DNA from 2 places in the Paenibacillus sp. FSL H7-0703 genome. Region 1 is predicted to be linked to the other one. Evidence: riboswitches for the same ligand, from Rfam matches in the RefSeq annotation. Region 1 holds a riboswitch; the other holds the start of a gene.
What was found. A riboswitch is a leader RNA that binds a small molecule or an ion and turns the genes downstream of it on or off. The one in region 1 is predicted to bind thiamine pyrophosphate.
Positions count from the first base shown of each region.

Region 2: another riboswitch for thiamine pyrophosphate. It lies ahead of tenA (thiaminase II); the one in region 1 lies ahead of MHB46_RS00540 (thiamine phosphate synthase).

Region 1 covers NZ_JBBOPF010000001.1:115,982-120,956, forward strand. The annotation lists gene MHB46_RS00530 (hypothetical protein) at 1-146, shown strand, start outside; gene MHB46_RS00535 (ABC-F family ATP-binding cassette domain-containing protein) at 331-1,884, shown strand; TPP riboswitch at 1,978-2,086, shown strand; gene MHB46_RS00540 (thiamine phosphate synthase) at 2,351-2,944, shown strand; gene thiO (glycine oxidase ThiO) at 3,009-4,157, shown strand; gene thiS (sulfur carrier protein ThiS) at 4,154-4,357, shown strand; gene MHB46_RS00555 (thiazole synthase) at 4,360-4,975, shown strand, end outside.
Region 2 covers NZ_JBBOPF010000001.1:4,606,740-4,611,714, reverse strand. The annotation lists gene MHB46_RS20630 (NAD-dependent malic enzyme) at 111-1,832, shown strand; TPP riboswitch at 1,925-2,027, shown strand; gene tenA (thiaminase II) at 2,166-2,855, shown strand; gene thiM (hydroxyethylthiazole kinase) at 2,930-3,772, shown strand; gene thiD (bifunctional hydroxymethylpyrimidine kinase/phosphomethylpyrimidine kinase) at 3,769-4,599, shown strand; gene thiE (thiamine phosphate synthase) at 4,596-4,975, shown strand, end outside.

The DNA of each region.
Region 1 (4,975 bases):
GTGGCATAGAACTAGATACTGGAATGAAGTATTTTTATAGAGATTCATGTCCAGCTCCCTTTAAAGCTAGTGAACGTTTTACGAATGAGAAGTCTGCAGCAGCTGCGGGATACTTTGAGTACAAATGTTATAACGGCTTAAAATAATCACCCTCATGGGTGGTTTTTGTTTTTTTAGGCAGATCCATACCAAAAAACCTTAAAATTCACTGTTTTCAATATTCCGATATGGTTGCAGAATGTGCTACAATAAAGCTTTGAAAGAAACGAAATGCATATGAAATAAGAACAGTCGGCAACGCCGATGACAATAAGGAGCCAAAAACAGCTTATGAGTTTATTGACTGTAGAAAATGTATCCCACAACTTTGGGGACCGCGCATTATTTAAAAATGTTTCCTTTCGATTGCTTGCGGGGGAACGTGTAGGTTTGGTAGGAGCTAATGGTGTTGGTAAATCGACACTCATGAACATTCTCACTGGAAAATTGCTTAAGGATGAGGGTAAAGTGGAATGGACTCCACGTGTACGTTACGGTTATCTGGATCAGCACACCAAGCTGACACCGGGCAAAACGGTACGTGATGTATTAAAAGACGCTTTTCTTCCTTTGTTGGAATTGGAAAAGGAAATGATGCAGATTACTGACAAAATGGGGGATGCTTCTCCTGAAGAGTTGGAAGTGTTGCTGGAACAGATGGGTGAAATTCAGGAGCAACTGGATATGGGGGATTTTTACCTCATTGATGTGAAGGTTGAAGAAATGGCGAATGGACTAGGTCTGTCGGCCATAGGACTGGATCGGGATGTATCTGCACTTAGTGGCGGGCAACGGACAAAGGTGCTTCTTGCTAAGTTGCTGTTGGAAAAACCGAATGTCCTGCTCTTGGATGAGCCTACCAACTATTTGGATGTAGAGCATATTGAATGGCTTACGCGCTATTTGAAGGATTATCCCTATGCTTTTATTCTTATTTCACATGATACTGAGTTTATGAACCAGGTCGTTAATGTTATTTACCATCTTGAATTTGCCAAGATGACCCGTTATTCAGCTAACTATGAAAAGTTTCTTGAAATGGCGGATCTGAACAAAGCTCAGCATATTGATGCTTATGAGAAGCAACAGGACTTTATTAAGAAACAGGAAGATTTTATTCAGCGTAATAAAGCGCGTGCTTCTACCTCAGGCCGAGCAAAGAGCCGTGAAAAGCAGCTTGATCGGATCGAACGTATTGATAAGCCTGAAGAAGCCGCAAAACCAACCTTTCAATTCAAAGAGGCACGTGCAAGCGGAAAGACGGTATTTGAGGGTATTGATTTTGAGATTGGTTATACACATGCCCTTTTGCCTAAAATGTCCATGACGATTGAACGTGGCGAAAAAATTGCAATTGTTGGCTACAACGGTGTCGGTAAATCGACATTGCTCAAAACCATATTGGGAAAAATTCCGCCAATCAGTGGAAAAACCTATCAAGGTGATTTTTTGCAGCCCGCTTATTTTGAGCAGGAAGTAAAGGCAGAGAAAATTACACCGATTGACGACGTGTGGAATGAATTTCCGCATTTGAACCAGCATGAAGTACGAGCGCATTTGGCGCGCTGCGGTTTGAAAAATGAGCATATCACACGTCCGCTATCTGCGCTTAGTGGTGGAGAACAGGCTAAAGTCCGTCTTTGCAAACTGTTAATGCGTGAAAGCAACTGGGTATTGTTCGATGAGCCTACCAACCACTTGGATGTTAAAGCAAAGGATGAGCTGAAACGTGCCTTGAAGGAATACAAAGGGACGGTATTGCTTGTATCTCACGAACCGGACTTTTACGAGGATTGGGTAACCAAAACGTGGAATGTGGAAGAGTGGTCAAGTAAAGTTAACTAAAATCAGTTAAATCCAGTTCTGCATATTTCACACGAAGTGGGGTTTGCAGAATTAGGAAAATATGCTAAGCTATCTATAGCTTATACAATAAAATAGTCACACTAGGGGAGCCGCCCATGCGGCTGAGACGGAATAAATGGATTTCGGACCCTTTGCACCTGATCTGGGTTATGCCAGCGTAGGGAAGTGAGCGCCGTACAAACAAGGCAACACCATCTTTATTTTGTTTGTGCGTGGGACGATACACGTATACGGATATCATGGTCCGTTCGATTATTGGACGTTCGTTAAACCACTTCCTTGGGGAAGTGGTTTTTTTGCGTTTCGTTCATTTTAAGTTGTTCGAGCTTCCGTAGACGGATTCACATACAATCCCCTTTCATTACTGCTGGTAGACGTGGCTGCTAAGCTTAAATCCTTTAATCCAATGTGAGGTGAAGACAAAATCGAATTACACGCAATTTCGATGGAAAAGGGCACTATTGCACAAGCCGCCCGAGTGGCTGCTATGATTTGTCCGTATGTTCATTATGTACACGCACGTTTAAAACAGAATGGTGCCTCTGCATTGCTTTCTTTGACTCGCAGCATGGTGGAGCAGGAAGTTCCTTTGCAACAAATTGTAGTAAATGATCGTGTGGATGTAGCTTTACTTACTTTGGTTGGAACCGTCCAGCTACCAGCTAATGGATTACCTGTTGTGGATGTGAAAGGCCTACTTTCAAAGAGTACACGCTGTGGAGTGTCTGTGCATTCCTTGGAGGAGGCACAGACCGCCGAGCAGGCAGGAGCAGACTATGTACTTTATGGTCACGTATATGAGACCCATTGTAAGCCCGGTATTGTACCGCGGGGTTTAGCTCAGCTTGAACATATTTGCAGGCTGTCGAACATTCCGGTGATCGCGCTGGGCGGCATACAACCGCACCATATCCCGGAGCTTTATATGGCCGGAGCAAGCGGAATTGCGGTGATGTCTGGTATATGGGAGGCTGAGTCGCCCGTTGCAGCTGCGATGGAATATAGGCGAATGGCAGATCTTGTAGTTCACAGCTTGTAGCGAGAAAACGAGAGTAGAGGCAAGCTGAAAGCAGAATGGTTTATGGAGAGGAGACACGGAACAAATGCTAAAGATACACACAGAGGCAAGAGCGATAGGACATGCTGAATGCTTGGTCATAGGTGGAGGTGTCATCGGCAGTTCCATTGCTTATCATGTGGCCAAGGAGGGAAGAAGTACGATCATGCTGGAACGATTGATCCCGGGTGAGGGAGCCTCAGGAGCAGCGGTTGGAATGCTGGCAGCGGAAAGTGAAGAGTTCACCGACTCTGAGCTGGCACGATTTGCTCGCAGAAGTCGAGATGCATTCCCTGAGCTTGTCTGTGATCTGGAGCGTTTGTCGGGTATTTCGGTGGAATTCCGTACAGAAGGATTTGTGACCCCTTTCCGTACGGAAACTGAAGGCCAAAAACGCTGGAAAGCTGCTAAAACGCGAGAGGATGATTGTCCTATCTGGTGGGATGCGAGGGAATTGGCCCGACGAATTCCAGGTTTGGATGAACAAGCGATCGGAGCAATATATCGTTCAAAGGAGACACAAGTGGCTCCTGTCCAGCTTTGTCGTGCTTATGCAGGTGCTGCTGCGGTGCTGGGAGCAACGGTATGGTCTGGTACACGGGCAGAGCAACTGGTCATACAGGATGGTCGAGTTTGCGGTGTCCGAACAGATAGCGGCTTTTTTTCCTGCGATCAGGTCATTATTGCTGGAGGCTTGGATAGCATGAAATTACTGGCGCAGGTTGGGTTTGAATATCCACTTTATCCGGTCAAGGGCGAAGCGGTAGCGGTCTCCTTGAAGGATCACCCATTAGAATACACCATTTATGCTGATGATATTTACCTCGTGCCTAAACAGAATAACGAGCTTTGGATTGGGGCAACGAGCCTTCCGCATCAATATGACGAACAAGTGACCGTAGGAGGCTTGGAGGGCTTGCTGGCACGTGCCTCTGCCTGGCTGCCGCGCGTCCGTGAAGCTTCTTTTATACGCACTTGGGCGGGCTTACGTCCGCAGGCTGCATCAGGTCACCCTTTTATAGGCACTGTTCCTGGGGTCGAGGGCGTATATGCTGCAGTCGGGCATTATCGCAACGGTGTCCTGCTGAGTGATGCTACCGGGCGTGCGATGGCAGCTATGCTTAATGGGGCTGGTGCAGCAGAACTTGGGATAAGTAGTTTTTCTTCTGAGCTCCTCAAGGAGAAAAGCTTATGAAGCTGACGATTAACGGCCAGAGCATGACCTTTTCTAATCGAATCACTCATGTGAATCAATTGCTACATGAGCTTGATGTAAAGGTGAAAACCGTAGTGGTGGAGCTGAATCGGCATATATTGAGCCGTGAAGATCATGATGAAGCGGTACTGAAGGATGGAGATTGCCTAGAGATTGTACATTTTGTGGGAGGCGGTTGATTATGTTAACCATTGGAAAAGCATCTTTTACCTCGAGGTTGTTGTTGGGAACAGGAAAATTCTCTGATCTGGATATCCAATCCCAAGCCGTAGAGGCTGCTGAGACGGAAATATTGACGTTTGCTGTACGGAGATTGAACTTGGAGGAACGGGATAAGCAGCATTTTCTCGATATGCTGGATTTGAGCCGGTATACACTTCTTCCCAACACAGCAGGGGCTACAACAGCAGAGGAGGCGATTCGTATTGCCAAATTGGCAAAAGCCTCCGGCCTGTGCGATATGATTAAGGTGGAAGTCATTGGGGATAGCAAGACACTGCTCCCTGACCCTTTTGAAACGTTGAAAGCTAGTGATAAGCTGTTGGAAGAAGGCTTTATCGTGCTGCCCTACATATCGGACGATGTGATTCTAGCAAAGAGGCTACAAGAGCTTGGAGTACACGCCGTTATGCCTGGAGCTTCACCGATTGGTACAGGACATGGTTTGCTCAATCCGTTTTCATTAGGGCTAATTATTGAACAGGCGGAGGTTCCGGTTATTGTCGATGCGGGTATTCGCTCACCCGGTGACGCGGCAATGGCGATGCAGTTAGGGGCAGATGCTGTTTTGTTGAACA
Region 2 (4,975 bases), 4.5 Mb from region 1:
TTGTCATAGATAAATGCAAGAATAAAACATATTTGCACGTCCATACTATGGACAACATGTCATCTTTCGTTATGAATAGTTATGAAAATGAAGAGAAGGAAGGTCTTTCTATGGAAGCATTTTATGTCAATCGCGATGGGTCATTATCTACTCCATTACGGGGAAAGGATGTGTTGGCAAATCCCCTTTTGAACAAAGGTGTCGCTTTTACAGAAGAAGAACGCAAGGAGCTGGGTTTGGAAGGAATCCTTCCTCCAACCGTCCTTTCATTGGAGAAACAGAGCGTACGGGCATATCAGCAGTTTCTGGCACAACCCACCATGCTGCGAAAAAATGCTTCTCTCAACGACCTTCACAACCGAAATGTCGTACTCTACTACCGGCTGCTAACCGATCATTTGAGTGAAATGCTGCCCGTAGTCTACACGCCGACCGTAGGAACCGCGATTCAAGAATATAGTCACGAGTACAACCGCCCTGGAGGCATATATTTGTCGATAGATAACCCGAACGGTATTGGACAAGCATTCCATAATTCTGGTTTGAGTGGCCATGATGTGGATCTGATCGTCGTGACAGATTCCGAAAGTATTTTAGGGATTGGTGACTGGGGCGTCGGGGGGATTAACATTGCTATCGGCAAGCTTGCAGTGTATACGGCTGCGGCAGGCATTCATCCCGGGCGGGTGCTGCCAATTGTACTAGATGTAGGTACAAATAATGAAAAGCTGCTGAATGATCCACTGTACATCGGAAACCGCCATAAACGGGTTCGCGGAGAAGCCTATAACCAGTTTATTGATACTTTTATCAGCAAAACGTTAGCGCAATTCCCAAAGGCGCTTTTACATTGGGAAGACGTGGGCAGCGTAAATGCACGCCATATTATAGGAAAATACGGTCAAAGCATACTCACCTTCAACGATGATATACAAGGTACAGGAGCGGTGACCTTGGCTGCGATTCTTTCGGCGGTGGGTGTCACCAAGACTCCGCTGCGTGAACAAAAAATACTTGTTTTCGGCCCAGGGGCAGCAGGAATCGGTAATGCTGATCAAATTCGGGGTGCTATGATCGAGGACGGCCTTTCCGCAGAAGATTCCTTCAAGTCCTTTTGGGCCTTTGATTATCGCGGGCTGTTAATGGAAGATATGGAAGACGTATTGGAATATCAGAAACCGTATGTGCGCAAAAAGGATGAAGTCAGCTCATGGACCCGGTCGGGTGACGGCAAAATACCACTGCTAGAGGTCATCCGTCAGGTGAAGCCTACGATATTGATTGGAACTTCCGGTGTAGCAGGTGCCTTTTCTGAAGAGATCATCAAGGAGATGGCGAAACATGTAGAACGCCCGATCATTATGCCCATGTCCAATCCTACAAACCTTGCAGAAGCAGTACCCGAGGATTTGATCCGGTGGACCGATGGCAAAGCACTGATTGCAACCGGAAGTCCTTTTGAGCCCGTCACCTATAACGGTACGAAATTTGAGATTGGACAGGCGAACAATGCCTTTGTTTTTCCGGGACTGGGTCTGGGTGCGATTGTGGTTAAAGCCAAAAGGATTACCCCTGCGATGTTTACAGCGGCAGCAGTTGCTGTTGCCAATGGTGTAGATTCGAATACGCCTGGCGGTGCGCTACTCCCTCATATCCGAAAATTACGCGAAGTTTCGTACGCTGTTGCGATTGCGGTTGCAAAAGCCGCGATACAGGATCAGGTAGCTCAGGCGCACATTTCAGATGTGGAACAAGCTATACGAGATGCAATGTGGAAACCGGAATATGCCAAGGTCAAAGCTGTGGAAAGTGTAATTCATCACCCTCACTAAGCTCAAAACACCTAACTAGAGGAAATTTCATATTTTGCACACTATGTTTGACATAGCGTATGAACGTATGTACAGTAATAGTCAAAAGAATAGAAGTCCACTAGGGGAGCCGCTATGGCTGAGACAAGAACGTATCTTGGACCCTTTGAACCTGATCTAGTTCGTACTAGCGTAGGAAAGTGGAGCCTTCGTATATAAGGTTTCAAGCGTTTTTTTGCGTATTGGGCCTATTGTTGAAGCCGCTCCCATTTTTCCGGGGCGGCTTTTTAGCGTTGTTCCGGAATTATATTCTTACAGGACTTCTTGCTCTTCAATTTGATGGAGGTGGGGAAATTGAGTTTTACACAAGAACTCCGTCGGCAGGCGGACGGCATTTTTCAAGCGATTTTTGAGCACCCCTTTGTGAGAGGTATTGCTGAAGGAAGTTTGACAAGGGGACAGCTGATTCACTATGTAAAACAGGACTTTGAATATTTGAACGCCTACATGCGGATATACGGCATCGCAATCTCCAAATGCACCAATCGGGAGGATATGGCTGTATTAAATGAACAAATCTCTTTTATTCTCCACAGCGAGGTTCATCCGCATCAAAATTTCTGTGCTGTTGCAGGGGTGACCTATGAAGAGTTGCAGGGATATCCGCTCGCTCCGTCGGCTCATCACTATATCCGTCACATGCTGACGGTTGCCCATGAGGGTAGCCTGGGCGAGATCTTGGCTGTGCTGCTGCCATGTATGTGGACGTATGCCGAGATTGGTCGCAGGCTGCTGGATGAAGTAAAGCCGGATGAGTCTCATCCGTTCTATGAATGGATGGGCTTCTATGGAGACCAGCTTGATGATACAACACTCAAGTTCCGAGAACGTGTAGATGCTTGGGCGGAAGGCGCAACGGCTGCTGAGCGAGAGCGGATGATTGAGCATTTTATACTGAGCTGCCAGCTGGAATATAAGTTCTGGGATATGGCTTATAGGCAGGAAGAATGGCCGGTCCATATGCAGGCAGCGGTCTTGGAATAGTCAGCCTGGCGATTCGATGCGTGAAGTACGGTTAATGCCCTGTTGGACCACTAACTATAGAGAGGATAAACATTATGAGTACATGGGAAAAAAGTTATTCGGATCTCCTGACGAAGGTACAAAACAGCAAACCCCTCGTTCACAATATGACCAATGTGGTAGTCACCAACTTTACGGCCAACGGCCTGTATGCATTGGGCGCCTCCCCGGTGATGGCCTATGCACCCGAGGAAGTAGCAGACATGGCAAAAATAGCGGGAGCCGTCGTATTAAACATCGGTACACTGAACCGCGAACTGGTGGATGCCATGATCATTGCTGGACAATCGGCGAATGCACACGGTGTTCCGGTGCTGCTAGATCCGGTCGGTGCGGGAGCAACGAGCTTTAGAACTGAATCGGCACTGCGAATCCTGAGTGAAGTCAAAATCTCATTGGTGCGAGGCAATGCAGCCGAAGTCGCACATCTTGTTGGAGAAGCGCGTGAGATTAAAGGCGTAGATGCCGGTGACAGTGCTGACAGCGACCATGTCGATCTGGCAATTCGGGCTGCTCGAACGCTCAATACGATGGTTGTCATTACTGGAAAAGAGGACGTCATCACCGATGGGGCCGAAGCACGAATGATTAGCGGCGGAGACGCGCTCCTCACGAAGGTAACCGGAGCAGGCTGTCTGCTGACCTCTGTGTTAGGTGCCTTTGCAGCTGTTGAACCCAACCTGCTGCTCGCAGGTACAGCAGGTTTGGCATTTTACGGTGCAGCAGCTTCTCGAGCCGCAGCACGTACCGCAGAGCTGGGGCCCGGCAGCTTCCAGATTGCCTTTCTCGACGAGCTGGCCAAACTGCATACAGGTTCACTAGAGGGGCATGTCTCGATCCATGAAGCCGGAACAACAGCAGCAGGTGGTGCGCGATGACAGACGTTCGTGTACCCAGAGCGCTGACGATTGCTGGTTCGGACAGTGGCGGCGGGGCTGGAATTCAAGCTGATCTCAAAACCTTTCAAGAACTTGGCGTGTACGGCATGTCGGCTATTACAGCCGTTACCGTACAGAATACCTTAGGAGTCCACGGCGTATATCCGCTACCAGAGGAAGCAACAGCAGAACAGATCGAAGCCGTAGGATTAGACCTTGGAGTGGATGCCCTGAAGACTGGTATGCTGTTTAATGCCGGCATCATCCGTCTTGTGAGCGAGCAGATCCGAAAGTTCGGCTGGAAAAAGGTCGTCGTCGATCCCGTGATGATTGCCAAGGGAGGCGCTGAACTGCTGCAACTGGAAGCGGTGCAGGCTTTGAAGGACGACCTGCTCCCCTTGGCACTGGTCGTTACACCGAATATCCCGGAGGCGGAAGCCCTGACAGGGATAAGTATCCATACGATGGAGGATCGCCGCGAGGCTGCGAGACATATTAGCAGTATGGGACCAAAATTCGTTGTGATCAAGGGTGGCCACGCTGACGAGAGCGAGAGCAGCGGACAAATTGTTGACCTGCTTTTTGACGGAACCGCCTTTATAGAGCTGAGCGGCAAGCGAGTACGGACTGTCCATACACACGGAACAGGGTGCACTTTCTCGGCAGCGATTACCGCGGAATTAGGGAAAGGGATGTCTGTACCGGAGGCTATCTCGAATGGTAAAGCCTTCATCCAGGCGGCGATTGAGGATACGTTGTCTCTGGGACAGGGACACGGCCCAACCAATCATTGGGCCTACCGACGTCGTCAGGAGATGCTTCTATGAGCGGCAGAATATTGTCAGAGGTGGTGCGCCGCCATCTACAGATATACCTGGTGCTTGGAAGCGTGAATTGCCTCGCGGAACCAGGCTGGGTCGTGCAGGAGGCTCTGGCTGGCGGGGCAACCATGGTCCAGTTCCGAGAAAAGGGTCTCGGCGCGTTAACGGGCGTTCCTATGTTCGAACTCGCGCGCCAGCTACAGGAACTGTGCCGTCACGCTGGTGTCCCCTTCATCATCAATGACGATGTGGAGTTGGCTCTTGAACTCGACGCCGACGGTGTTCACATCGGTCAGGACGATGAATCCGCCGATTCCGTCCGCGAGCGAATCGGAAATCGAATTTTAGGCGTCTCCGCCCATACCATTGAGGAAGCACGTCG